Regions from separate parts of the Streptomyces sp. NPDC001858 genome, predicted to be linked through region 1. Evidence: riboswitches for the same ligand, from Rfam matches in the RefSeq annotation. Region 1 holds a riboswitch; each other region holds the start of a gene.

Region 1 (6,926 bases):
GGCGGGAGGGGTAGGCGAACGCCACATGGACGACGCGCTCGCGCCACTCGGGGCGGTCGTCGAGCAGCTGCCGGTAGGCCAGCAGTCCGCGCACGATGTTCTTGGACAGCTCGGTGCGGTCGACCCGGACGATCGCCTTCCGGCCCTCCCCGCCGATCTCCTCGCGCAGGGCGGCGATCCGCTCCTCGACGTCCGGCCGGTGCGAGCGCTCCCGCAGGAAGTCGGCGTCGGCCCCGAGCCCGTGCACGCCGACCTGTGTCTTCCCCGGCCCTCCGGCGAACTCCGCGCAGCACGCGGTGAACGCGTCCGCCCAGCGGTGGGTCAGGAAGCCCAGGCGGTCCGCGCCGAGCATGCCGGTCAGCAGCTGCTCCCGGATGTCCTGCGGCAGCAGCGCGAAGTAGTCCACCGGGGCCCACGGCGTGTGGGAGAAGTGGCTGATCCGCAGGTCGGGGCGGAGTGCGCGGAGCATGCCCGGGACCAGGCACAGGTGGTAGTCCTGGACGAGGACGGCCGCGCCGTCCGCCGCCTCCTCCGCCAGGGCCTGCGCGAACGCGCGGTTGTACGTCTCGTACGCGGCCCACTGGCGGCGGAACTCCGCGTCGAACACCGGTTCGAGCGGGGTCTGGTAGAGCAGATGGTGGATGAACCACAGGACCGAGTTCGCGATGCCGTTGTACGCGTCGGCGTGCACGTCGGCCGGGATGGGCAGCATGCGCACGCCCTCCTCGCCGACCCCGCGCCGGACCGCCTCCCGGTCGCCGTCGGACAGCGCCGAGCACACCCACAGCGCGCCCGCGTCCGGCCCGATGGCCGACAGGCCGGAGACCAGCCCGCCGCCGCCGCGTTTCGCGCGCAGCGAGCCGCCCTCGTCGACCGTGTACGAGACCGGGCCGCGGTTGGACGCGACCAGGACCTGAGCAGCTCCACCGGTGGTAGCCATAGACCTCAACCTAGCCCGCTCCGGAAACGCTCAAACGTACGGTCGCCCTGTGTGGCCAGGACGTATACAACAGGTGTGCGGTGCCGCGACGGCGTCACGCGACCTTGCGGGACTGGTACTCCGCGATCTCCGCCATCGGCGGCCGTTCCTCGGTGTCCACCGAGTAGGTGCGCGGTTCGAACCCGTCCGAGCTGCGTTCGAACTGGGTGAGCGAGGGGCGGATCAGATGCCCGCGGGCCAGCCGGAGCTGGGCGGTGCGGTAGATCGCCGCAGCCATCCGGCCCAGGGCCTGACCGTCCTGATGGCGGTGTTTGCGCACGCCGACGTCGACCTGGGCGAGGGCGTCGAGGCCCACCAGGTGCAGGGCGTCGACCAGCATGCCCAGCTCCACGCCGTAGCCGACCGGGAACGGCAGCTGCTCCAGCAGGCTGCGGCGGGCCGCGTACTCGCCGCCGAGCGGCTGCACGAACCCGGCCAGCTGCGGCCAGTGCATGTTGAGCAGCGGCCGGGCCATCAGCTCGGTGACCCGCCCGCCCTGGCCGGCGGCGCCGCTCAGCGGACGGTCGTACATGCCCTTGACGAGGTCCACGTCCGGGTCGGTGAGCAGCGGGCCGACGATGCCCGAGACGAAGTCGGAGGAGAACTCCTTCAGGTCGGCGTCGATGAAGCAGACGATGTCCCCGCCGGTGACCAGCAGCGAGCGCCACAGGACCTCGCCCTTGCCGGGCACGGCCGGTATGCGCGGCAGGATGTCGTCCCGGTGCACGACCCGGGCCCCGGCCGCCGCGGCGACCTCGGCGGTCCGGTCGGTCGATCCGGAGTCGACGACGACGATCTCGTCGACGAGCGGGACCTGCCGCATGAGGTCGTGGCGGATGATCGCGACGATGTCGCCGACCGTGGCCTCCTCGTTCAGCGCGGGCAGGACCACGGACACCGACCGGTTCGTGGCGCGCTTGGCGGCCAGGATCCGGTGCAGCGGGCGATCGGTCACCGACCAGGAACGGGTGGCCAGCCAGCGCTCGACCTCTTCCAGCACGGCGGCTCCTCACATCTCGCGGTACATCTCGCGGTTCGGACGACTATCTCAACGATCCTGGGCTTCGGTTACAGTCTTGAACAACGCGGATGACCATCGCATGTCCGAGGTCGCTGTCGTCTACAACTTAATACCGCTCATCCAGAGGGGCAGAGGGATACGGCCCGATGAAGCCCCGGCAACCCTCCAGCCGGTCTGACCACGTCGTCGTGGTGAGGCTCCCGGCTCGGGAAGGTGCCAAATCCGTCTCACGGCGAAGTGCGTCGTGAGGAAGATGAGGAGAAAGGGCCTCCCCTCCATGGCTGCGCAGCCTGTTGCAACCGAATCCACCGCTTCCTCCGCTTCCGGGGTCGACCTCGGTCCCGCGGCGGCGTTGAACTGCCGGGAGTGCGGTCACCGCGTCCCCCTCGGGCCCGTCTTCGCCTGCGAGGAGTGTTTCGGCCCGCTGGAGATCGCGTACGACTTCTCCTCCTACGACACGGAGGAGCTCCGCAAGCGCATCGAGGCGGGCCCCGCGAACATCTGGCGCTACGCGCCCCTCCTGCCGGTCCCGGCCGACGTCGCGGACAAGCCGAACATCAACCCGGGCTGGACCAAGCTCGTCCAGGCCGACAACCTCGCCCGTGAGCTGGGCGTCGACGCCGGAAAGCTCTTCGTCAAGGACGACTCCGGCAACCCGACGCACTCCTTCAAGGACCGCGTCGTCGCACAGGCCATCGAGGCGGCGCGCGCCTTCGGCTTCACCACCCTCTCGTGCTCCTCGACCGGCAACCTGGCCGGCGCCGTGGGCGCGGCGGCGGCCCGCGCCGGCTTCCGCTCCTGCGTGTTCATCCCGCACGACCTGGAGCAGGGCAAGGTCGTCATGGCCGCGGTCTACGGCGGCGAACTCGTCGGCATCGAGGGCAACTACGACGACGTCAACCGCTTCTGCTCCGAGCTCATCGGCGACCCGGCGGGCGAGGGCTGGGGCTTCGTCAACGTCAACCTGCGGCCGTACTACGCGGAGGGGTCCAAGACCCTGGCGTACGAGATCTGCGAGCAGCTCGGCTGGAAGCTTCCCGATCAGCTGGTCGTGCCGATCGCCTCCGGCTCGCAGCTCACGAAGATCGACAAGGGGCTGCAGGAGCTGATCAAGCTCGGGCTCGTCGAGGACCGGCCGTACAAGATCTTCGGCGCTCAGGCCGAGGGCTGCAGCCCGGTGTCCGTCGCGTACAAGGCGGGGCACGACGTCGTCCGTCCGCAGAAGCCGAACACCATCGCCAAGTCGCTGGCCATCGGCAACCCGGCGGACGGTCCGTATGTGCTCGACATCGCGCGTCGGACCGGCGGTGCGGTGGAGGACGTGACGGACGAGCAGATCGTCGACGCGATCAAGCTGCTGGCGCGGACCGAGGGCATCTTCGCGGAGACCGCCGGCGGGGTGACGGTGGGTGTGACGCGGAAGCTGATCGAGAACGGTCTGCTCGACCCGACGCTCACGACGGTCGTGCTGAACACGGGCGACGGTCTCAAGACGCTCGACGCGGTGGCCGGCACGGGACTGACCGCGACCATTCGGCCCAACCTGGAGTCGTTCCACGAGGCGGGTCTCGGCTAGTCACTGCCCTGTGCCCCTGTGGGGGCGCGTCACCTGACCGGAGGTCGAAAGTCATGAGCGTCACCGTCCGCATCCCCACCATCCTGCGCACCTACACCGGCGGTTCGGCCGAGGTGAAGGCCGAGGGGGCGACCCTCGGCGAGGTCATCGCCGACCTGGAGCAGCACCACACCGGCATCGCCGCCCGCGTTCTCGACGATCAGGGCAAGCTGCGCCGGTTCGTCAACGTGTACGTCAACGACGACGACGTCCGCTTCGAGCAGGGTCTGGAGACGCCGACCCCGGACGGCGCCGGCGTCTCGATCATTCCGGCGGTCGCGGGCGGCTGAGAGGTCGCTGTACCCGCCGGTAGTACCCATCGGTAGTAACCGTCGGTAACAGTGATTACCGAGCGTTCATCGAATTGCCCTCTCCGCGATAGAAGCGGAGGGGGCAATTCAGTGTGGTTGAGCGCGGTACAGTTGGGGAACCCGGTCCGGATCAACGGATCCGGAGCCTTTGATTTCTGCCCCACGCCCGATAAGAAGCAGCCAAAGTGTGCATACCTTTCGCGGCTTTTGTGGCCTTTGTGGGGCCCGACTTGCCCCGAATTCAGGCGAATTCTCGCCACATTCCCGATCCTTTGCGTCCAGAATTCTCGTCCAAGTGACCTGTTGCAGAGGGCAGTTGGACAGATACATTCAGCCGCGGTCGACGCGTTCCGGCGCACGCCCCCAATCGTTGGGGGGTGAGGTCTGACCCGGATCCGCGAAGTGTGGATCTGTGCAAGGGCCAGTAATAGGGGAGTTAGGCATGGCTCAGGGCACCGTCAAATGGTTCAACGCGGAGAAGGGGTACGGCTTCATCGCGGTCGACGGTGGTGCGGATGTTTTCGTCCACTACAGCGCGATTCAGATGGACGGCTACCGCACCCTGGAAGAGGGTCAGCGGGTCGATTTCGAGATCTCGCAGGGTCAGAAGGGGCCGCAGGCGGACATGGTCCGTCTCGCGACCGGCTGAAGCGCGCGCCGACTGACAGCGTCGTTCTTCTGTACGTCACGTCCGAAGGGCTTGTACCTCCTGGGGGGTACGAGCCCTTCGGTGCGTCTGGTGCGCCTGCGAAGCGCCCGGAGCCTCTGGCGCCCCTCCGCTCGCACCGTTGTTCACCTGCGGATCCTCCCGAGTCGCTTGCGCCCACCCGTCGCCCGACCGCCACCCCCCAACGAGCCCGCTTCGCGGGCGCACCTTGCACTCTCGCATGCCGAGTGCTAATCATTGGCGTTAGCACTCTGAAGGTGAGAGTGACAACGAGGACCGGGTCGGTGAGGCCCGCAGGCCAGGTGGGGCAAGGAACCACGGGGCCGGCGAGCCGTCCGTCGCGGGCGCCAGCGCGGTCCGGAGCAATCCACCCCAGTCCGGGAGGACCACTTCACATGGCCAAGATCATCGCGTTCGACGAGGAGGCACGGCGCGGCCTCGAGCGCGGCATGAACCAGCTCGCGGACGCCGTGAAGGTGACGCTCGGCCCCAAGGGCCGCAACGTCGTCCTCGAGAAGAAGTGGGGCGCCCCCACGATCACCAACGATGGTGTCTCCATCGCCAAGGAGATCGAGCTCGAGGACCCGTACGAGAAGATCGGCGCCGAGCTGGTCAAGGAAGTCGCGAAGAAGACGGACGACGTAGCCGGTGACGGCACGACGACCGCGACCGTCCTGGCCCAGGCCCTGGTGCGCGAGGGTCTGCGCAACGTGGCCGCCGGCGCCAACCCGATGGCTCTGAAGCGCGGTATCGAGAAGGCCGTCGAGGCCGTCTCCGGTGCCCTGCTCGAGCAGGCCAAGGATGTCGAGACCAAGGAGCAGATCGCTTCCACGGCCTCCATCTCCGCCGCCGACACCCAGATCGGCGAGCTCATCGCCGAGGCGATGGACAAGGTCGGCAAGGAAGGCGTCATCACCGTCGAGGAGTCCCAGACCTTCGGTCTGGAGCTGGAACTCACCGAGGGCATGCGCTTCGACAAGGGCTACATCTCGGCGTACTTCGCCACCGACATGGAGCGTATGGAGGCCGTCCTCGACGACCCGTACATCCTGATCGCGAACTCCAAGATCGCGAACGTCAAGGACCTGCTCCCGCTCCTGGAGAAGGTCATGCAGTCGGGCAAGCCGCTGCTGATCATCGCCGAGGACGTCGAGGGCGAGGCCCTGTCGACCCTGGTCGTCAACAAGATCCGCGGCACCTTCAAGTCCGTCGCGGTCAAGGCCCCGGGCTTCGGCGACCGCCGCAAGGCGATGCTGAACGACATCGCCATCCTCACCGGTGGCGAGGTCATCTCCGAGGAGGTCGGTCTCAAGCTCGAGAACACCTCCCTGGACCTGCTGGGCAAGGCCCGCAAGGTCGTCATCACCAAGGACGAGACGACCATCGTCGACGGCTCCGGCTCCTCGGACCAGGTCGCCGGCCGGGTCAACCAGATCCGCGCCGAGATCGAGAACAGCGACTCGGACTACGACCGCGAGAAGCTGCAGGAGCGCCTGGCGAAGCTCGCCGGCGGTGTCGCGGTCATCAAGGCCGGCGCCGCCACCGAGGTGGAGCTCAAGGAGCGCAAGCACCGCATCGAGGACGCCGTCCGCAACGCGAAGGCCGCCGTCGAGGAGGGCATCGTCGCCGGTGGTGGCGTGGCGCTCATCCAGGCCTCCGCCGTCTTCGAGAAGCTGGAGCTCGAGGGTGACGAGGCGACCGGCGCCAACGCCGTGCGGCTCGCCCTGGAGGCCCCGCTCAAGCAGATCGCCATCAACGGCGGTCTCGAGGGTGGCGTCGTCGTGGAGAAGGTCCGCAACCTCCAGGTCGGTCACGGCCTGAACGCTGCGACCGGCGAGTACGTCGACATGATCGCCGAGGGCATCATCGACCCGGCGAAGGTGACGCGTTCCGCGCTGCAGAACGCGGCCTCCATCGCCGCGCTGTTCCTCACCACCGAGGCCGTCATCGCCGACAAGCCGGAGAAGGCGTCCGCGCCGGCCGGCGGCGGCATGCCGGGCGGTGACATGGACTTCTGAGCCCGCTCCAAGGCTCGGCTTTCCACCGAGGGCGGTACCCCTGTTCCCACAGGGGTACCGCCCTCGGGCGTTTTACTCCACGTACTCCTTGAATTCCTCGGTGTCGCGGGTTCGGGGCCTGTCGGGCTGGTTTCGTGGGGCCTGTGGGGCCTGTGAGGGCGCTGCGGGGCGGGACAGGCGGCGGCCCCAGTTCTGGGCTGGGGTTTCGATGTAGCGGTAGGTCAGGGCGCTCAGCGGGAGGAGGGCCGCCAGGAATGCCGCTTCGAGGAGGAGGCTGTCCTGGGGGCGGCGGCCGATCGTGGCGTCGGTGACCGC
Region 2 (6,926 bases), on a different contig from region 1:
CAGGAACTCGACTGGTCCTACCAGGGCATCGTGGCGTACTCGAAGATCTGCACCCACGTCGGTTGCCCGATCTCGCTGTACGAGCAGCAGACGCACCACGTGCTGTGCCCCTGCCACCAGTCCACCTTCGACCTCTCCGACGGTGCCCGAGTGATCTTCGGTCCCGCCGGTCACGCCCTGCCGCAGCTGCGGATCGGCGTGAACGACGAGGGCTACCTCGAGGCGCTCGGCGACTTCGATGAGCCCGTCGGTCCTGCATTTTGGGAGCGCGGATGAGCACCACTGAGCAGACAGAGTCCCGCGAACGCGGGAAGGCACCGGCCGGCGAGCGCATGGCCGACTGGGCCGACGGCCGCCTGGGGGTCTACTCCCTGGCCAAGAAGAACATGCGCAAGATCTTCCCCGACCACTGGTCGTTCATGTTGGGCGAGGTCTGCCTCTACAGCTTCATCGTCATCATCCTGACGGGTGTCTATCTGACGCTGTTCTTCCACCCGTCGATGACCGAGGTGGAGTACCACGGCAGCTACGTCCCGCTGCAGGGACAGCTGATGTCCGAGGCGTTCAACTCGACCATGCACATCTCCTTCGATGTGCGCGGTGGTCTGCTGATCCGGCAGATCCACCACTGGGCGGCGCTGATCTTCCTCGCCGGCATGTTCGTGCACATGATGCGCGTGTTCTTCACGGGCGCGTTCCGCAAGCCGCGTGAGATCAGCTGGCTGTTCGGCTTCCTGCTGTTCGTCCTGGGCATGTTCACCGGTTTCACCGGTTACTCGCTCCCGGACGACCTGCTCTCCGGCACCGGTGTCCGCTTCACCCAGGGCGCGATCCTGTCCATGCCGATCGTCGGCACGTACATCTCGTTCTTCCTGTTCGGCGGCGAGTTCCCGGGCCACGACATCGTGCCGCGGTTCTACTCGATCCACATCCTGCTGCTGCCGGGCATCATGCTCGGCCTCCTGGTGGGCCACCTGATCCTGGTCTGGGTCCAGAAGCACACGCAGTTCGCGGGCGCCGGAAAGAACAACAAGAACGTCGTCGGAATGCCGTTCCTGCCGGTGTACATCGCCAAGGCCGGAGGCTTCTTCTTCCTGGTCTTCGGTGTGATCGCGCTCCTGGCGGCGGTCGCGCAGATCAACCCGATCTGGGCCATGGGCCCCTACCGTCCGGACCAGGTGTCGACCGGCGCCCAGCCCGACTGGTACATGGGCTTCGCCGAGGGTCTGATCCGCTTCATGCCGGGCTGGGAGGTCAACTTCTGGGGTCACACGCTCGTCCTGGGCGTGTTCATCCCGCTGGTGCTCTTCGGCGTGGTCCTCGCGGCACTCGCGCTCTACCCGTTCATCGAGTCCTGGGTCACCGGCGACAAGCGCGAGCACCACATCCTGGACCGCCCGCGCAACGCGCCGACCCGCACCGCGCTGGGCGTCGCCTGGGTCACGATGTACATGATCACGCTGGTCGGCGGTGGCAACGACCTGTGGGCCACCCACTTCCACCTGTCGATCAACGCGATCACCTGGTTCGTCCGGATCTTCTTCTTCGTCGGACCGGTCATCGCGTACATCGCCACCAAGCGGATCTGCCTCGGCCTGCAGCGCCGGGACCGCGAGAAGGTGCTGCACGGTCGCGAGACCGGCACCATCAAGCGCCTGCCGCACGGTGAGTTCGTCGAGATCCACGAGCCGCTCAGCCAGGAGCAGCTGCACACCCTCACCGCGCACGAGCAGTACGAGCCCGCCGCGATCGGCCCCGCGGTCGACGAGAACGGCGTCGAGCGCAAGGTGTCGGGCGCCGAGAAGCTGCGCGCCAAGATCAGCGGCGCGTACTTCGGCGAGGACCAGCAGATCCCGAAGCCCACCGTCGAGGAGTACAAGGAGATCACGAGCGGCCACGGCCACCACTGATCGCTGCGCTCGCCACGCGCGCTGGAAGGGCCCCGTCCGAAGACCGGACGGGGCCCTTTCCCGTGCCCTGAGCTGGATAGGGTGGGGGCACACTTTCTACGACATCTGGAGCGGCCCCATGAGCGCTGTGACCCCCGCTGGAGGCGACACCGCGGCGGGCCGTTCCTGGCCCGAGGTGCTGAACGCCCTGCTGTACGGCCACGACCAGAGCTCCGACGCGACGGCCTGGGCGATGGACCAGATCATGCGCGGCGAGGCGACGGACGCCCAGATCGCCGGGTTCGTGGTCGCGCTGCGGGCCAAGGGCGAGACGGTCGAGGAGATCACCGGCGTGGTGCGGGCGATGTACGAGCACGCCAACACCATCGAGGTGTCCGGCCGCACCGTCGACATCGTCGGCACGGGCGGCGACGGCGCCAAGACGGTCAACATCTCCACGATGTCGGCGCTGGTCGTGGCGGGCACGGGCGCGAAGGTCGTCAAGCACGGCAACCGGGCCGCCTCCTCGGCGTCCGGCTCCTCGGACGTGCTGGGCCAGCTGGGCGTCAACCTCGACCTGACCCCGCAGCGGGTGGCCGAGGTCGCGGAGGAGGCGGGGATCACCTTCTGCTTCGCGGTGAAGTTCCATCCGGCGCTGCGCCATGTGGCCGCCGCGCGCGGTCAGTTGGGCATTCGGACGGTCTTCAACGCCCTCGGCCCGCTGACCAACCCGGCCCGGGTGAAGGCACAGGCGGTCGGTGTCGCGGACCCGCGCATCGCACCGATGATCGCCGGAGTCCTCGCCGAGCGCGGCAACTCCTCCCTGGTCTTCCGGGGCGACGACGGCCTCGACGAGCTGACGACGACGTCCACCTCGCATGTGTGGGTCGTGCGCGACGGCAAGGTCGCCGAGGAGAGCTTCGACCCGCGTGACGTCGGCATCGAGCTGGTGCCGGTGGAGGCGCTGCGGGGCGGTGACCCGGCGTTCAACGCGGAGGTCGCGCGCCGGCTCCTGGACGGGGAGACGGGCCCGGTGCGGGACGCCGTGCTGCTGAACTCGGCGGCGGCCCTCGTGGCGCTGGACCCCGGGTCCGGGACGCTGGCGGAGCAGCTGCGGGCCGGGATGGCGAAGGCGGCGGAGTCGATCGACTCCGGGGCGGCCAAGCGCTCGCTGGAGCGCTGGGTGGCGGCCAGCAACGTGTAGCGCGGTCATCGGGCGTCACCGAGCGTCGTCCCGCGATCCGGACATGGGTTGCGGGGCGACGATCACCTCACGTACGTTCTTGTGTCAGGTCATGAGTGACAGTCATGAGGCCCCGGCCGACTGTCCGGCAACCCTCCGTCCGTGGCGGGGTGCCCCGGGTGAAGACCAGGTCGCGCACAACAAGGTGCACGGCAAGCGCGGATCCCTCACACGCTTCTGAGAGCGTGCGGCCAGGGATCCTGGTCATCGAGGGAGCCTTCTGTGAGCAAGCGAATGCGATAGGGCGCAGAGCCCCGCTTCCGCGTACCCCTTTTCACTTTTCCCTTGCCTCACACGGGAGTTCCGTCATGTCCGTTTCCGTCTCCACCGCTGCCTCCGCCCGGACCGTTTGTGCGCCTCTGCCCGTTCTGGGCCGGGATGTCACCGTCCCGCTCGTCACGGGCGGCGAGGTCGCCTACGCGGCGCTCGACTACGCGGCCAGCGCCCCCGCCCTCCAGCGCGTCTGGGACGACGTGGCGGCCTACGCCCCCTACTACGGCAGCGTCCACCGCGGGGCCGGCTACCTCTCCCAGCTCTCCACCGACCTGTTCGAGAACGCCCGCCGGACCGTCACCGAGTTCCTGGACTGCCGCCCCGACGACCAGCTGATCTTCACCCGCTCCACCACGGACTCCCTCAACCTGCTCGCCGCGGCCCTCCCCGCCGACTGTCAGGTCTTCGTCTTCGAGACCGAGCACCACGCCTCGCTGCTGCCCTGGAAGGACGCCGAGGTCACCTACCTGGATGCCCCGCGCACCCCGCGCCAGGCCGTCGAGACCCTGGAGCGCGCCCTCGCCGGCCGTGACCCCTACGGGCCGGCCCTGGTCTGCGTGACCGGCGCCTCGAACGTCACCGGCGAGCTGTGGCCGGTGCGCGAGCTGGCGGCCGCCGCCCACGCCCACGGCGCCCGCATCGTCCTGGACGCCGCCCAGCTCGCCCCCCACCACCCGGTGTCGGTGCGGGACCTCGACGTCGACTGGGTCGCCTTCTCCGGCCACAAGCTGTACGCGCCCTTCGGCTCCGGCGTCCTGGCCGGCCGCGCCGACTGGCTGGTCGCGGCCGACCCGTACCTCGCGGGCGGCGGCGCCAGCCGCAAGGTCACCCGGCGCGAGGACGGGGGAGTGGACGTGGAGTGGCACGAGAGCGCCGCCCGCCACGAGGCCGGCTCCCCGAACGTGATCGGCGCCTACTCCATCGCGGCGGCCTGCAAGGCGCTGACCGAGGCCGGCTTCGAGACGCTGGTGGCCCGCGAGCAGGCCCTGATCGAGCGGGTGCGGGCCGGCCTGGCCGAGGTGCCGCAGGTCAAGGTGCTGTCCCTGTTCGGCGACGACGCCCCGCGGGTCGGCGTGATCTCCTTCGTCGTCGAGGGCTGGAACAGCTCCCACTTCGCCGCCGCCCTCTCGGCCGAGTACGGCATCGGCGTCCGGGACGGCCTGTTCTGCGCCCACCCGCTGGTCCGCACCCTCCTGGGCGGCGACCTGCACAGCCAGGGCGAGTGCGGCGCCCCCGAGGCGGCCCCCGGCGAGAAGTCCCTCAACGCCATCCGGGTGAGCTTCGGCGCGGGCACCCCCGACGAGCACGTGGAGCGCTTCGTGACCGCCGTACGGGAACTGGTGACCGACGGCGCGCGCTGGCAGTACCGGACCCAGGACGGCCGCTGCGTTCCCGCGGTCTGAGCGCGCCGGGCGAAGTCGGCGGCGCCCTGAAGGGGCGCGGGGAACTGCGCGACCGGCCACGACGGCGCCGCGGCGGAACGACGGCACGACGCGACACTGCCGGCGGGAGCGCTCAGCCCGGTGCCGGGGGCCTACTCCAGGCCGATGGCGAACGCCGCTTCGAGGTCGTGCTGGGAGTAGGTGCGGAACGCGACGTGCGTGTCGGTGCCCTCGACCCCCGGGATCTTGCTGATGCTCCCGGGGATGACCTCCGCCAGGTCCTCGTGCTGCTTCACCCGGACCATGGCGATCAGGTCGTAGGTCCCGGTGACGGAGAAGACCTCGCTCACGGAGTCCAGCGAGGCGATCCGCTCGGCGATCTCGGGGATCCGGTCCACGCTGGTCTTGATGAGGACGATCGCGGTGATCACGGCTGGTTCTCTCCCTCGGGGGCCGTTGCTGGGGCGGGCCTCACTCTAAGCGCTCCGCTGGACGTGCCGCGATCCGCTGCGGCGCCATCGTGGCCGGTCGCGCAGTTCCCCGCGCCCCTTCAGTGCGCTGCCGATCCGCGGGCGACTGCGCCCGACCTGCTCGGTCGCCCGCCCGTCCCCCGCCGCCGCCTTGCCCGGGCCGTCCTTCGGGCCCTCGCGGTGCCTGAAACGGGCCCACGCGTAGACGAGGCCCAGGCCGAAGCCCACCACATGGGCCAGGTAGGCCACCCCGGGCCCCTGGGCGGCCCGGCCCGCCGCCACCCACTGCAGGGCGGCCCAGAAGGGCAGCACGACCCAGGCGGGGAAGCGCAGCGGCAGGAAGAACAGGAACGGCAGGAGGCTGGTCACCCGTGCTCGGGGGAACAGGTACAGAAACGCGCCGAGGATCGCCGAGATCGCCCCGGAGGCGCCGACCAGGGACTGCGGCGACCCGGCGTTGGCGGCGGCGTAGCCCAGCAGGGCCAGGTAGCCGCAGCCCAGGTAGAAGAGCGTGAACTCGACGCGGCCCATCCGCTCCTCGGCCATCGCCCCGAAGACGTAGAGGAAGAGCATGTTGCCCAGCAGGTGCACCCAGCTGCCGTGCACGAAGAGCGCCGTGGCCGGGGTCAGGACGGCCCGTGGAGAGCCCGCGAAGAACTCGGCGGGCACCACGCCCCACCGTCGGAAGTACGCCCGCTGCGCGGCCAGCAGCTCGTCGCCGACGCCGTAGCCCGGATTGAAGCCCGAGGCCGGGCCGATGACGAAGATCAGGCAGCACACGGCGATGAGTGCGTAGGTCACCGGCGCCGAGGGGGTGCGGACCGCCCTGCCGGCCGTCCCGCTCCAGTTGCTGATCATGAATACAGAGCATGACGGAACAGGACGCACCATCCCAGACCGCCTCGCCGCCGGGTGGGCGCGGTGATCGGATGGGCGGCGAGTACGCGCCAGGCCGTAGGGTTACGAGCCATACACGCGGGGGAGCCTCCGGCCCGACCCCGACACGGGAAGTACGAGACCAGAAGGAAGCGGAAAGCCACGATGACGGTTCCCCTGCCGACCGCCACGACGCGGTGGCGCTGCACGCTCTGCGGCAACCTCACGCGGTTCGACGTGACGCGCTCGTCGAAGGTCGTCGAGTACGTGCACCTCGACCTCGCCGGTGAGCCGAACGTCGAGGAGCGCGAGGTGGTCAGTGAGACCATCGAGACGGTGCGGTGCCGCTGGTGCAACGCCGTGGACCAGGTGGAACTCGTGGATCGGCCGGGCGCCGGCTCCTGACAGGAGCGGGCCCCGCACAGTATTGGGGTGTGACGGATGGTGGAGAGCGCAGGCGGGGGGCCGGGCGACGGCGCCGCCGAGATGCTCGACCGTCCGCTGCCGGACGGCGTGCGGCGCAGGGTCGTCACGATCGTGTCCGACGGCTTCGGCGGACTGACCGTCGGCGAACTGCCCGCCCAGTTGCGCCAGTACGCGCGGTTCGCGCCGAACCGGCGGGCCAAGTTCGCCGGCAACGCGATGGCCGCCGCGCTGGAGACCGATCCGCTCTTCCGGCAGCGCATCGCCGAGAAGTTCAGAGAGGCCCAGCCGGAACTCTCCGGCGCCCTCGACTCCGGCTCGCCGACCCCGGCCGCGGACCCGCTGGATGTGGCGGCCGCGGCCTACGTAC
Region 3 (6,926 bases), on a different contig from region 1:
CAGGTGCGTGTCCCCGCTGGTGAGCAGGCACGCCGAGCGGTGCAGCTGCCCGGCACGCCCCACGGCGAACTCCATGAACTCATCCGTCCGGGACCACGTCCGGGACTTTCTCATTCCCACCCCTCGGCGCCTTTCCGTCGGCTTACATCTCACCGACGCGGTGGACCACGGGAAATGTTGCAGACGGATTCACCGGCAGTGCGCGAGAGCGCGGCGCGGATCGGGGTGCTCTCCGCACGACGGGCCGGCCGCGACGGCCACGGCGTGCGTCAACCGGTGAGGTCCAGGTCGGTGTAGAACTGGTGGTGGTCCGAGTACGGGGTCGGGTGCACATGGTGCTCCAGCGGGGTGACGCCCCGCAGGAAGACGTAGTCGAACTTGCTGCGCCAGTCGGTGGTCGGCTCGCAGGTTCCGACGGTCGGGGGACGGCACTCGGGGGCCGTGTCCGCGGCCACGGCCCACATCTCGGTGAGCTCGGAAGCGTCCGGCACGGCGTTGAAGTCGCCGAGGACGATCGCGCGGTCGTGCCGGGCGACGGCTGCCGCGAGCACGTCGGCCTGGCCCGCTCGGACCTCCTCCTGTCGCCGTTCGGCGAAGTGCGTGTTGAAGACCCGCACGGACCGGCCGTCCACCTTGGTGGTGACCGCCATGTACCCGCGGTCCTCGGATCCGCCGTCGGGGTATTCGACCGTGACCGGGTTCGTCATCGGCGCCGCCGACAGGAGCGCCTGGCCGTAGCCCCCCGGACTCCACGGCGCTCCCCCGCAGCGGCCCCAGTTGCGCAGCACCGACCCGTACTCGACGTGGTAGTCGAGCCCGTAACGGTCCTTCAGATAGCCCCGGATCCGCTCGACGTCCCCCACGCACGCTTCTTGCAGGCCGATCACCTGGGGCGCGTACGCGGCGATCTCCCCGGCGCGGTCGGCGTTGCTCAGTTCGCAGGGGTTGCAGATGTTCCACGTCATGACGCGGTTCGGCACGACATCCCGGGCGGCGTCGACGGGCAGCGACCCGTCGCCGGGCGCGTCGTTCGGCGCGCGGGAGCCGACGAGCACCACACAGGCCACGATCACGGCGCCCACGAGCAGCCGCATGTCCCTTCCGAGCACCATCGCCTCCTCAGAGCGGATGCACGGGGCATCCGACGTCTCTCCGACGAGGTTATGGGACGGAGTTGTGAAGACCGCATCAGCTTCAGGCGTCGCGCGCGACGCCGCGGTCGGGTGCGCTCATGTCACCCGTGCCGGGCGTGCCCTCGGCCAGCCCGTAGCGCAGGTACACCGTTCCCTTCGGACCGGCGGCCGGCGGTTCGAGGAGGGTGACGTTCGTGGGCACCGCGCCGCCGTCGAACACCTTCTTGCCGACGCCGAGCACGATCGGGTGCACCCACAGGTCGAGCCGGTCGAAAAGCTTCTCGCGCAGCAGGCTCTGCACCAGGTTCAGGCTCCCGACGACCTTCACATGCTCGTGCCGGTCGCGGATCTCGCGCACCGCGCCGGGCAGATCCGGGCCGAGCTGCGTGGATCCGGCCCACGAGAGGTCGGGCCTGCCGCGGGAGGCCACGTACTTGGGGACGCTGTTGAAGAGCGTCGCGATCTCGCCGTCCTCGCCGCCCTTCTGGTGCGGCCAGTAGGCGGCGAAGATGTCGTACGTCCGCCGGCCGAGCAGCAGGGCGTCCGTGCCCTCGTAGGCGGCGCCGATCTGCGCCCCGGCGACCTCGTCCAGCAGGGGCGCCTGCCAGCCGCCGAACGGGAACCCCTCCGGGTCCTCGTCCGGGCCGCCGGGCGCCTGCGCGACGAGGTCGAGGGTGGTGAACATCTCGATGTGGATGAGGCCCATGGCGTGCTCCCGATGCTTTGGTCGTCCCGGTCGGAAGGTAGACCGGTGGACGTCGGCAGACTCATCGGCGCGCCGCACCCGCGTTTCCGTTCCCGAGGGAACCCGGGCCGACGATATGGCGATATTGACGGGTCGCGGAAGTGATCCGTAGGATCGTGGGTGGCATTGAGTGTCAGCGTCAAGCCCTGGCTTGCTGACCGGCAACCCTCCTGCGCGGTGGGGTGCTCCAGGTGAAAGCCCGGCGGGGTCGACGACCCTGCAAGCGCGTGGCCCCGGCAGCGGGGCTTGGGAGGGGAGGGACCGGCATGCGGATCGACTGCAACCTGAGTGCCTCTCTCGCCGCCGCGGCGGCGTTCTCCGGACTCTCGCGCCGACGCCACATCGATCTCCAGCGCTTCGCCGGCTGTCTGTGTAGCACCTCCCGCTAGCACCTCCGCGTAGCTCGTCTCCGCACGCCCGCGTGCTGCGGCTGACCGCACGTCACCTCTGCGTCCGACGCCCGCCGTCGGCGTCTCCGGCGATCCCCCCGGCCTCCCTCTCTTCCCTTCCCCCTTTCTTTTTCCCCTCGCAGTCGACTTCCCCTGCGTCGCCGTGCCCGGAATGTGCTGAACGGGCATGTGCGCGACGGCTTCGGAATAGGAGAACCATTCCGTGATAGCGCGTACGGATTCCCGGCCCACCCGGTGGGCGGCCCTGGCGGCACTCGTGACGAGCGGCGTGCTGCTGAGCGCCTGCTCGGCGGGCGGCGACGGCAGTTCGAGCAGCGGCGGCGGTGAGGCCCGCTCCGGCGGCACACTGACCTTCGCCGTCGGTTCCGACGCCGGCTGCGTCGATCCCCAGCAGGTGGGCAGCAACGACACGATCTACTCGCTGCGCCAGATCGTGGACTCGCTGACCGACCAGGACCCCGAGACCGGCAAGATCGTGCCCTGGCTCGCGAAGAGCTGGGACATCAGCGCCGACGCCACGACCTTCACCTTCCATCTGAGATCGGGCGTCACCTTCAGCGACGGGTCGGCGCTGACCGCCCAGGTGGTCAAGGACAACTTCGACGCGGTGCCGAAGCTCGGCGCCCTGGGCACGCTGGCGCAGGGGTATCTGAGCGGCGTGAAGAGCACGACCGTCGTCGATCCGCTCACGGTCCGGGTCGCGTTCGAGCAGCCCAACGCACAGTTCCTCCAGGCGACCGCGACGCATTCGCTGGGCATCGAGTCGTCGGCGAGCGTGAAGAAGAGCCCGCAGGACAAGTGCAGCCAGGGCGTGGTCGGTTCCGGGTCGTTCGTGCTGAAGGACTATGTGCAGAACCAGTCGATCACCCTGGCCAGGCGCGCCGGGTACGCCTGGGGTTCCGCGCTGTGGACCAAGAAGGGCGAGGCGTACCTGGACAAGCTGGTGTTCAAGGTGGTGCCGGAGGCGGGTGTGCGCACCGGAAGCCTCCAGTCCGGGCAGGTGGACGCGATCAGCGGCGTCGGCAGGTCCAACGAGTCGGCGCTGAAGAGCGGCGGCCAGGTGGACCTTCAGCAACGGGCCAATCCCGGGGTGGTGTTCAACCTGGGGCTGAACAACTCCCGGCCGGCGCTGAAGGACGTCAGGGTGCGGCAGGCGATCTCGTACGCCGTCGACCGGCAGCAGATCGTGGACACCGTGTTCCCGACCGGCACCGAGCCGGCGACCAGCATCCTGGCGCACACCACCCCCGACCACTCCGACCTCGGCGCGGAGCTGACCCTGGACGCGGCGAAGGCCAAGTCCCTGCTGGACGCGGCCGGTTGGAAGACCGGCGGTGACGGCATCCGGGCGAAGGACGGCAAGAAGCTCAGCCTGACCGTCTCGTGGTTCCCCATCGCGGCCACCAACCAGCCCTCGCTGGAACTGATCCAGCAGCAGCTCAAGGCCGTCGGCATCGGCGTGGTGCTCAAGCAGCTGCCGGTCACCCAGTTCGCGCCGACGCTGCAGTCCGGTGACTTCGACGTGGTGTGGGGCAATGTGACGCGCGCCGACCCGGACATACTGCGCAGCTCGTTCTCCACCCGCCTGGCCAACTTCTACCAGCTGCCCGCCGGCGCCCTGGACACCGCGCTGAGCGACCAGGCGGCGACGGCCGACACCGCCAAGCGCAAGCAACTGGTCGCACAAGCACAGGAGTTGATCGTGCGCAACGCGTACGTCGTCCCCGTGGTGGAGCTGCAGACCCAGCTCGGGGTGTCGAAGAAGGTGCACCGGCTCGACTTCGACGCCTCCAGCCGGATCCAGCTGCACGACACCTGGATCGGCTGACGGCCGCCATGCGTCTCTATGTCGTCAAACGCGTCGCGCAGGCGATCGGCGTGCTGTGGGCGGCCTACACGGTGGCCTTCCTCGTGCTGGACTTCCTGCCCGGTGACCCGGTGTCGGCGATGGCCGGCGCCGGGGCGGACACCGGGCAGGTCGACCCGGCCCAACTGGCCGCGCTGCGGCATCAGTACGGCTTCGACAAGCCGGTGCTCGCGCAGTACGCCGACTACCTCAGCCGGGCGCTGCGCGGGGACTTCGGCGATTCGATCTCCACCGGGCGGCCGGTGACCTCGACCCTGGCCGAGGCGCTGCCGGGGACCCTTCAGCTGACCGGGGCGGCGCTGCTGCTCGCGGTGCTGGGCGGCGGCGGTCTCGCGGTGCTGGCGACCTACACCGGCCGGCGGTGGCTGCGGCAGCTGCTGCTGTCGTTGCCCCCGCTGGGCGTGTCGGTGCCCACGTTCTGGGTCGGGCTGCTGCTCGTGGAGGTGTTCTCGTTCCGGTTGCGGCTGTTCCCGGCGTTCGGCAACGACGGGTGGCGCGGTCTGGTGCTGCCCGCGGTGACGCTGGCGATCCCGACCGGCGCGCTGGTCGCGCAGGTGCTGTCCAAGAGCCTGTTCACGGCGCTGGACCAGGCCTATGTGGAGACCGCCCGGGCCAAGGGCGCCGGGCGGCTGCGGATCCATCTGCGGCATGCGCTGCGCAACGCCTCGCTGCCCGTGCTGACCGTCGTCGGACTGCTGGCCGGTCAGCTGATCGCGGGTTCGGTCGTCGTCGAGACGGTGTTCTCCCGCGACGGCCTCGGCCGGGTGACGGCCGCCGCCGTCACCGTCCAGGACATCCCGCTGGTCCAGGGGGTCGTGGTGTTCGGCGCGGTGATCTTCGTGGGCGCCAATCTGATCGTCGACCTCGTCTATCCGCTGCTGGACCCACGGATCGTGGTGGCCCCGAGCAGGAACAGGAAGGTGAGTCCGGCATGAGCCAGACCCTCACCGACGGCGTCTTCGCCGATGACGTCTCCCCCGACGCCGCGTTCGGCACGGCGGGACGCCCGCCGGCGCCGGACGGCGACGCCCGGGTACCCGGGCGCGGCGCCGGAGGACCGCGGCGGTTGCTGCGCTTCCTGGTGCGCCGGCCCGGTCTGGTGCTCTCGGTTCTGCTGCTGGTCCTCGTGGTGCTGGCCGCGTTCTGGCCGGGGCTGTTCACCTCGCGGGACCCGCTGCAGGGGGTGCCGGCGGAGAACTTCCGCGGCCCGAGCGGCGCGCACTGGTTCGGCACCGACGAGCTGGGGCGTGATGTGTTCTCCCGGGTGGTGCACGGGGCGCAGTTGTCGCTGAAGGCGACCCTGATCGCGGTGTCGGTCGCCTTCGTGGCCGGCGGGCTGGTCGGCCTGGTCGCCGGGTTCGTGGGCGGCTGGGTGGAGGACGTGCTGATGCGGTTCGTCGACGTGCTCCTGTCGATCCCGGCGCTGTTCCTGTCCCTGGCCCTGGTCACCGCCCTGGGCTACGGGACGGTGAAGGTGGCGGTCGCGGTGGGCATCGCCAGCGTCGCCCAGTTCGCGCGGGTCACCCGGGCGGAGGTGCTGCGGGTGCGGCAGGCGGTCTTCGTGGAGGCGTCGCGCTCGTGCGGGGCGCGCTGGTACTCGGTGCTGGGCCGGCATGTGCTGCCCAACGCGGCGGGTCCGGTGGTCGTGCTCGCCACGCTCGACTTCGGCGCCGCGATCCTCGCCGTGTCGGCGCTGAGCTTCCTCGGCTACGGGGCTCCGCCGCCGGCCCCGGAGTGGGGCACGTTGATCTCCGAGGGCCGTAACTACCTCGCCAACGCCTGGTGGCTGACGGCGCTGCCCGGACTGGCGATCGCCGCCACGGGGCTGGCCACCAACCGCCTCGCGCGCGCCCTCGACGGCGAATGGTCGGGGCGGCGATGACCGCCGAGGGGACGAAGACCCCCCGGACGGGGGAACCGGAGACGGAAGAGGCCATGACTCAGGACGACGCGCCGCTGCTGGAGGTACGGGGCCTGTCGGTGTCGTACCGCACCCGCGGCGGCATCGTGCGGGCGGTGCGCGGGGTGGACCTCGACGTACGGCCGGGCGAGGTGACCGCGGTGGTCGGCGAGTCCGGGTCCGGCAAGAGCACGACCGCCCACGCGATCATCCGGCTGCTGGCGGCGAACGGCGGCATCGACGCGGGCACGGTCCGCTTCGGCCGGCACGACCTCGCCGCACTGTCCGAACGGGAGTTGCGCACGGTGCGCGGCGCGCAGATCGGCCTGGTGCCCCAGGATCCGACGGTCTCGCTCAACCCGGTGAAGCGCATCGGCGAGCAGGTCGCCGAGGTACTGCGCATCCATGGGCTCGCGACGCGCCGCTCCGCGCCGGCGGCCGCCGTGGAGATCCTGGACCGGGCCGGGCTGCCCGACGCGGCGACCCGGGCCCGGCAGTACCCGCACGAGCTGTCCGGCGGGATGCGGCAACGGGTCCTGATCGCCGTCGCCATCGCGGCCGGGCCGAAGCTGATCATCGCCGACGAGCCGACCAGCGCCCTGGACGTCACCGTGCAGCGGGTCATCCTCGACCATCTCCAGCAGCTCACCGAGGAGTCCGGGACCGCGGTGCTGCTGGTGACGCACGACCTCGGGGTCGCCGCCGACCGGGCGCGGCGGATCGTGGTCATGTCCGAGGGCCGGGTCGTCGAGGCCGGTCCGACCCGCGACGTCCTCGACCGCCCCCGGCACGAGTACACCCGGCGGCTGCTGGCCGCCGCCCCCAGCCTGACCGCGACCCGCCCCCGCGCGGCCACCGTCCGCAGGCCCGA
Region 4 (6,926 bases), on a different contig from region 1:
CGGCCCGCTCCTGTTCGGCGCGGATCTCGGCGACGATCGCGCGGGCCTGGGCGGTGTCGTGCGGGGTGACATACCCGACGTCGGCGGCGCGGGCCACCAGCCGGTAGGGGATCGTGTCGTGCGCGAGGGCGGTGACCAGGGGCTGGCCCTGCGGCGGACGCGGGGTGATGGAGGGTCCCTTGACGCTGAAGTGGCGGCCCTCGAAGTCGATGTAGTGGAGTTTGTCGCGGTCGACGAAGCGGCCGGTCGCCACGTCCCGGATCTCCGCGTCGTCCTCCCAGCTGTCCCAGAGGCGGCGCACGACCTCGACGTAGTCGGCGGCCTCGTCGAACAGTTCGGTCACCAGGTCCTGGGTGGCCGGGGAGTCGTAGGCCTCGATCCGGGGGATGGTGCGGCGGCCGAAGTGGGCGGCCTCGGTGGGGCGGGCGGTGACCTGGACGCGCAGGCCGGCGCGGCCGGTGCTCACGTAGTCGAGGGTGGCGATCGCCTTGGAGAGGTGGAACGGCTCGGTGTGCGTGGCCACCACGGTCGGCACCAGGCCTATGTGGTGGGTGAGCGGGGCGACGCGGGAGGCGATGAGGACGGCGTCGAGGCGGCCGCGTACCTGGTCGGTGCGGTCGTCCGGGTCGAGGAAGTGGGAGGACTGGGGGCCGAGGCCGTCCTCGATGGTCACGAAGTCGAGCAGTCCGCGTTCGGCCTCGGCGACCAGGTCGGCCCAGTATCCGGCGGTGAACAGCTCACGGGGTCGGGCGACCGGCTCGCGCCAGGAGGCGGGGTGCCAGCCGGTGCCGTCCAGTGCGACGGCGAGATGCAGGGGGGAGGAGGGGGTCGAGGACACGAGGGTGCCTTCCTGGAGGTCCGTACGAGAGCGCACGCCACCCCTGACAGGGGTGCGGCAGTGGGGAACGTCAGGAGCAACAGAGCGCGCCGGCCACGCGCTGAAGGTCGATGTGGGGCCGGGAGTGGAGGTGCACGGCGTGGCGTATGCAGGTCACGGCCGCACCTCCCTCGTTCCGGGCGCCGGACGGCGCCTCATACATCTCGACATGACTCAGAACGCCCCGGCCTTGCCGGATGTTCCCGGTGTGCGGACCGAGACGATGGTCGAGCGACGGCGCAGCGTGAAGCCCAGCGACTCGTACAGGCGGATCGCGGGGGCGTTGCCGGCGGCGGGGTGCAGGAACGGGGTGTCGCCGCGCGCGCGGGCGCCGTCTCCCACCGCGCGGATCAGCCGGGTGGCGAGGCCCTTGCCCCGGTGGCCGGGGTCGGTGCAGACGGCGCTGATCTCGGTCCAGCCGGGCAGTCGCAGCCTCCCCCAGCAGGCGCCGAGGGCGACGGTCCGCCGGAGGAACGGGCCGGGGCGGGTGCGGGCGACGAGGTCGAGGATCTCCGGCACGTCGTCGGGGCCGAGCGTCACCGCCTCGGGGGCGGGTTCGGTGCGGAACTCCTCGGTGGCGACGAGCTGGACGCCGTCTCCGCCGCCGATGACCTCCCAGCCGTCGGGGACCTGCTGAACGGGCTTGACGCGTACGGCCGTTCCGGGGCCGACCAGGGTGAGCAGGTAGCCCCCGGCCGCGGGATCCGTGGGGTCGGCGAGGGCGGCGAAGTCGTAGACGTCGGCCGGGTAGCGGGCGGCGCGGCCAGCCCGGTCGGCGGTGGGGGTACCGCCCATGCCCTTAAGGCTATGGGGGAGGGCGTGCGGGCCGTCGAGCGCGGCCCATACGGCGTTGTCGAGGGGATGCGGGTGGGCGCCGGCGGTCGGAACTCCGCCTCCGCGGAGGTCGATCGAGGTGGCCACGGAGGCGAAGTCCCTTCCGGTCGTCTCTGACTCGACTTGCATGGGTCACAACAACAGTGACGTGACGTCAGGAGTTGTCCAGCGGCAGTCCGGGCGGGTTGATCTCGGACTTGGCTACGGCCTCGTTGGAGAGGTTGTAGGCGGCCAGCCACTTGGCGTACTGACCGTTGTCGATCAGGTAGTTGATGGCGTCGGCGACCGGCTTGGCGAGTCCGCTGTCCTTCTTGGCGGTGGCGGCGATCAGGCCCTGGAGCGTCTCGCCGGCGCCGGAGAAGGTGCCCGCGTTGCGGGTGGCGTTGGCCTTGCCCGCGGTCTGCGAGACGTTGTAGGCGATGCCGGGGTTGGGGCCGAAGTACGCGTCGATCTTGCCGCTGGCGAGCGCCAGGTAGATGCCGTTGCGGTCCGGGTAGTACTTGACGGTGAGCTTCTTGCCCTCGGACTCCAGCTTCTTCTTCCACTCCAGGAGGATCTTCTCCTGGTTGGTGCCGGAGCCCACGGTGACGGTCAGACCGGCGAGGTTCTCGTAATTGCCGTCGAAGTTCCACGTGTTGGACTTCTTCACCTCCCAGCCGAGGTTGTCCTGGCGGTAGGAGGCGAACTCGTACTTCTTCTTCCGCTCCTCGGTGTCGGTGACGTTCGAGAAGGCGACGTCGACCTTGCCGCTGTCGATGCCGACGAAGAGGTTCTCCCAGGTGAAGTTCTTGGTCTCGGGCTTCAGGCCGAGGACGGCGGCCACCAGACGGCCGAGGTCGGGCTCGGCCCCGGTGAGGGTCTTCTGGTCGTCGCCGATATAGGCCAGCGGGGCGAAGCCGGAGGGCAGGGCGCCGATGCCGATGTTCAGCTTGCCGCTCTTCTTGATCGCGTCGGGCAGTTCGGCGCTGATGGACTTGACCTCGGAGACCTTCAGGGCGGTTTCCTCGGCGGCGCCGTTGGACACCCGGCCGATGGTCACCGTGCCGGCGGAGCTGCCGGTCGTGGTGGCCGCCTCGCTGTCACCACCGCAGGCGGCGAGCCCGGTGGCGAGGGTGGCGACCGCGGTCGCCGCGGTGATGCCGCGAATCAGGCTGCGTCGGGTGAAGTGGGCAGACATGGCCGTCCTTTGTGGCTCAGAGGGTGGTTCGGAAGGTGGTTCGGAGGGTCGTTCGGAGGGTGGTGCGGCGTGGGGGGAAGTCGTGGGGTGCTCGCGAGCGGGGGGGTCAGAGCACCTTGCTGAGGAAGTCCCGCGTCCGCTCGTGCTGCGGTCGGTCGAGTACCTCGCCGGGCGGGCCCTGCTCGACGATCTTGCCTTCGTCGATGAAGACGACCCGGTCGGCGACCTCGCGGGCGAAGCCGACCTCGTGGGTGACGATGACGAGCGTGGTGCCGCTGGTCGCCAGGTCCTTGATGACGGCGAGGACCTCGCCGACCAGCTCGGGGTCGAGGGCGGAGGTGGGCTCGTCGAAGAGGATGACGCCGGGGCGCAGCGCGAGGGCGCGGGCGATGGCGACGCGCTGCTGCTGGCCGCCGGACAGCTGCCGGGGGTAGGCGCCGGCCTTGTCGGCGAGGCCCACCCGGTCCAGGAGTTCGCGGGCCAGTTCCAGGGCGACGGGCTTGGCGAGCCTGCCGGTGGCGACCGGTGCGGCGGCGACGTTGTCCAGCACGGTCAGGTGCGGGAAGAGGTTGAAGTTCTGGAAGACGAAGCCGATGCGGCTGCGCTGGGCCAGGATGGCGCGTTCGCTCAGCTCGCGCAGCCGGTCGCCGTGCCGGCGGACGCCGATCAGCTCGCCGTTGACGCTGACGTAGCCGATCTCGGGCTTCTCCAGGTGGTTGACGACCCGCAGCAGGGTGGACTTGCCGGAGCCGGACGGGCCGAGGATCACGGTGACCTCGCCGGGCCGCACGGTCAGGCTCACCCCGTCCAGGACCCGGTGGGCGCCGTACCACTTGTGCACGTCGTGCACCTCGACGGCGGCGGGGACGACCGCGGCGGTGCCGGCGCTCTTCTGCACGGTCTCGGTGGTCATACGGCGGCCTCCCGGCGGATGCGGGCCCGCAGGTCGGTGAGACCGGTCCGCAGTTTCTGAAGCGGCGTCGGCGGCAGGGAACGCGTGGCGCCCCGGGCGTAGTACCGCTCGACGTAGAACTGGACGACGGAGACGAGGCTGGTCAGGATCAGGTACCAGACGGTGACGACCAGCAGCAGCGGCACGATGTCGCCGGGGTAGGTGGCCCCCATGGTCTGCGCGGTGCCGAACAGGTCGAGCAGCGACACGTAGAAGACCAGCGAGGTGGACTTGACCAGGCCGATCAGCTGGTTGACGTAGTTCGGCGTGATCGACCGCAGGGCCTGCGGGAAGACGATCTTCCAGAACTGGTAGCGCTTGGGCAGGCCGAGCGCGGCGGCCGCCTCGTGCTGGCCCTGGTCGACGGAGAGGATGCCTCCGCGGACCACTTCGGCCGCGTAGGCGGCCTCGTTGAGGCTGAGGCCGACGACGGCGATCACCATGTCGGTGGCCAGCCGGGACTCGTCGAAGCGGAAGAACGCCGGACCGAAGGGAACCCCCACGCTCAGGGTCTGGTACAGGGCGCTGAAGTTGTACAGGAAGAGCAGCACCACGATCAGCGGGATGGAGCGCAGCGCCCAGACGTAGGTCCAGCTGACCGCGCGCAGCACCGGGCTCCTGGAGAGCCGGGCGAGGGCGAGCAGGATGCCGCCGAGGAGGCCCAGCACCGCGCTGTACGCGGCCACTTCCAGGGTGATCAGCAGTCCGTCCAGGATGACCGGCCGCAGGAACCAGTAGCCGAACCGGTCCCACTGGTAGAAGGGGTTGGAGATCAGCCCGTGCGTGAACTGCGCCACCAGGACCAGGACCACGGCGGTGGCGATCCAGCGTCCGGGCTTGCGCAGCGGCTGGACGCGCTGGGCGGTGAGCTTCGCCGGCGGGACGTCGACGGCGGGCGCGGCCTCGGCGAGGGTCACGGCGCCTGGGGGTTCACTCATGAGGGGCTCCGGCGGGAGTCGGACACCCCGGGTCACGGCGGACGTGCGTGGCCGGACGCGCTTCGGCTCGGCGGCGGGGACCGCTGCGGGGGCGCGAACAGGGCATGGCGCACGGATGCGTACAGGAGACCGGGGTGGGGCGGACAACGGCACACCGCTCGGGCGGTGTTCGTCAGGAACGCGGAGGCGGGGCGGCGGGGCTGGGGTGCGAGGGGTTCGTTCAGCCCCGACAGCGGGCGCGGCCCGGTGCGGTACACAGTGCGCTGTTCACACGCAGGAGGTCGACGGCGCGGTTGGCGACGAGGATGTCGAGGTACGGCCGTACGCAGCCCCGGGGGCGGCGGGGCGCCGTCCGAAGAGCTGCGTACATGTCCGTCACCGTCACTGTTCCGGCCCCCGAGGGGCCCTCGCGCTTACCGATACGTCATTACCGAAACGTCGGTCCGGTCGTCACCTGGGGCACCCCACCGCGGAGCGAGGGTTGCCGGTCAGCTAGCCAGGGCTTGTCGCTGACGCTCATGACCGTTCTGGGCCGTAAGTAAGACAGTTGCCCGAACGAATGTCAACGGCGGTCCAGTGGATGGACCGGGTCAGGGCCGTTCGACCTGCGGTCGGACCGCCGAACCGTCCGCCGCGTGGGTCTCCCAGTCCAGGATCTGGACGGCGGCGCCGGCGGCCTCCAGGCCCTGGCAACGGGCGTGGTGGCGGCGGGCGATGGCGTCCAGGTCGAGGTGGGCACTGAAGGCCGGGTGGGCGGCCAGCCGGCGGGCGTAGGCCCACAGGGCGGGATGGTCCGCGATGCGGTGCACGGCCGCCGCGTCCAGGTGGTAGCGGTGCACGGTGTCGAGTTGGACCAGGGCGACCCACAACTCGACGTCGGCCGCGGTGATCTGATCGCTGATCAGATAGGCGTGCACCCCGAGGCCGCGCTCCAGCACGCCGAGCGTGTCGAGCAGCGTGGCGAGGGCGGCGGTGCGCTCGGCCTCCTCGGCGTCGGCGGCTCCGGCGCGCTGGGCCGCCGCTTCGATGCCCTGCGCGCACATCCGCTCGACGGCCTCGATCTGCGACTCGGCGCCGCACGGGTACAGCGTGGCCCGCCCGCCGCCGAACCTGCGGGCGAGGTCGCGGGCGATGTCGGGGCCGTGGCTGCTGACGATGCGCCCGGACCAGTCGTCGCTGAGCACCGGCGCGAGGGCCGGTCCGCGGTAGTTGTGCGCGCTGGCGTCGTACAGCGGGCGCAGCGCGCTGTGGCCGCCGTCGGGACTGTCCGGGACGGCGGGCAGGAAGGTGACCGGGCAGGCCCTCTCCAGGCCGAGGAGGCTGTGGGTGACGGCGATGCGCAGACAGTCGGGGTCGGCCGCGGCCAGGTGGAGGCGGTAGCGGCGCGGCACCGCGTAGTGGCCGCTGCGCGCGTCGCGGCCGATCCGCCCCCGGAAGACGGGTGCGGGCCGGGCGGACGGGTGGACGGCGGCCAGTGGTGTGACGGACATGACTCTCCCCGGGGGCGAGGCGCGCAGCGAGGTGCGCGCGGCGGCGGATGCGACGTCGAACAGGGAGGTGTGGACCTCGTCCGCGCGCGCCGGGTGCGGCCGTGTCCCGAGGGGGGACACCGCCGGTGCGGTTCGGCGCGGGGAGGGGTCCGGCTCAGCCCTGGGAGCTGATCGCGCTGCAGACGCGCTGCAGGTCGATGTGACGGCGGGAGGTGAGAAGGGGCGAGGACCATGCCGTGCGGCTCGCTCGGCCGCTGATCGGCTTCCGTCGCCCCATTGGCTCTACCTTCCCTACCTGTTCACTAGGATTCCCGGTTCGAGTGTCGATCCGCCCCGACCGCCCGTCAAGGGGGCGTCCACCAGGTGAGTACCCGCAGCCTCGGGGGCTCAGCCGGAGGCGGGCAGCAACGTCCGGGTACGGCGTCCCGGCTGCTGGGCGCGCCCAGCGACGGCTGCGAGGCCGACGCGGACACCGCGGGCCGTCCCTTTCCGCCGTTGGACGGTGCCCGCTCACCGTAGAGATTCCGGGATATTCCTCACAGACCCATCGCGCGCAGGGCCGCACGGGCGGCCTCCCGCGTCGGTCCCGGATCTGCTCCCTGCGCGGCCCCCTCGGCGAGTTCCTCGAACAGCCGGACGTCCTTGGCGAGCAGCTTGC

Evidence for each region. Region 1 has a riboswitch for S-adenosylmethionine ahead of thrC (threonine synthase). Riboswitches for the same ligand answer to the same signal wherever they lie in the genome.
Region 2: it holds a riboswitch for S-adenosylmethionine, as region 1 does, so the genes downstream of both, ACWCPF_RS16815 (aminotransferase class V-fold PLP-dependent enzyme) here and thrC (threonine synthase) in region 1, are expected to answer to the same signal.
Region 3: it holds a riboswitch for S-adenosylmethionine, as region 1 does, so the genes downstream of both, ACWCPF_RS41115 (putative leader peptide) here and thrC (threonine synthase) in region 1, are expected to answer to the same signal.
Region 4: it holds a riboswitch for S-adenosylmethionine, as region 1 does, so the genes downstream of both, ACWCPF_RS31525 (amino acid ABC transporter permease) here and thrC (threonine synthase) in region 1, are expected to answer to the same signal.

The regions. Positions count from the first base shown of each region.
Region 1 covers NZ_JBSFEV010000004.1:59,434-66,359, forward strand. Annotated here, with positions in the region: gene ACWCPF_RS06975 (alpha,alpha-trehalose-phosphate synthase (UDP-forming)) at 1-940, opposite strand, end outside; gene ACWCPF_RS06980 (glucosyl-3-phosphoglycerate synthase) at 1,035-1,979, opposite strand; SAM riboswitch class I at 2,114-2,260, shown strand; gene thrC (threonine synthase) at 2,278-3,576, shown strand; gene ACWCPF_RS06990 (MoaD/ThiS family protein) at 3,630-3,905, shown strand; gene ACWCPF_RS06995 (cold-shock protein) at 4,369-4,575, shown strand; gene groL (chaperonin GroEL) at 4,989-6,611, shown strand; gene ACWCPF_RS07005 (acyltransferase family protein) at 6,684-6,926, opposite strand, start outside.
Region 2 covers NZ_JBSFEV010000010.1:48,341-55,266, reverse strand. Annotated here, with positions in the region: gene qcrA (cytochrome bc1 complex Rieske iron-sulfur subunit) at 1-276, shown strand, start outside; gene qcrB (cytochrome bc1 complex cytochrome b subunit) at 273-1,910, shown strand; gene trpD (anthranilate phosphoribosyltransferase) at 2,029-3,093, shown strand; SAM riboswitch class IV at 3,181-3,297, shown strand; gene ACWCPF_RS16815 (aminotransferase class V-fold PLP-dependent enzyme) at 3,441-4,808, shown strand; gene ACWCPF_RS16810 (Lrp/AsnC family transcriptional regulator) at 4,940-5,218, opposite strand; partial or broken gene ACWCPF_RS16805 (rhomboid family intramembrane serine protease) at 5,387-6,115, opposite strand; gene ACWCPF_RS16800 (hypothetical protein) at 6,299-6,538, shown strand; gene ACWCPF_RS16795 (NYN domain-containing protein) at 6,575-6,926, shown strand, end outside.
Region 3 covers NZ_JBSFEV010000053.1:18,473-25,398, reverse strand. Annotated here, with positions in the region: gene ACWCPF_RS41130 (SigE family RNA polymerase sigma factor) at 1-114, opposite strand, end outside; gene ACWCPF_RS41125 (endonuclease/exonuclease/phosphatase family protein) at 270-1,112, opposite strand; gene ACWCPF_RS41120 (dihydrofolate reductase family protein) at 1,195-1,839, opposite strand; SAM riboswitch class IV at 2,001-2,110, shown strand; gene ACWCPF_RS41115 (putative leader peptide) at 2,145-2,267, shown strand; gene ACWCPF_RS41110 (ABC transporter substrate-binding protein) at 2,491-4,116, shown strand; gene ACWCPF_RS41105 (ABC transporter permease) at 4,125-5,090, shown strand; gene ACWCPF_RS41100 (ABC transporter permease) at 5,087-6,037, shown strand; gene ACWCPF_RS41095 (dipeptide ABC transporter ATP-binding protein) at 6,091-6,926, shown strand, end outside.
Region 4 covers NZ_JBSFEV010000028.1:90,820-97,745, reverse strand. Annotated here, with positions in the region: gene ACWCPF_RS31550 (LLM class flavin-dependent oxidoreductase) at 1-838, opposite strand, end outside; gene ACWCPF_RS31545 (putative leader peptide) at 909-1,040, opposite strand; gene ACWCPF_RS31540 (GNAT family N-acetyltransferase) at 1,052-1,798, opposite strand; gene ACWCPF_RS31535 (ABC transporter substrate-binding protein) at 1,866-2,888, opposite strand; gene ACWCPF_RS31530 (amino acid ABC transporter ATP-binding protein) at 2,995-3,801, opposite strand; gene ACWCPF_RS31525 (amino acid ABC transporter permease) at 3,798-4,778, opposite strand; SAM riboswitch class IV at 5,183-5,302, opposite strand; gene ACWCPF_RS31520 (glutathione S-transferase C-terminal domain-containing protein) at 5,369-6,268, opposite strand; gene ACWCPF_RS31515 (NAD(P)-dependent oxidoreductase) at 6,805-6,926, opposite strand, start outside.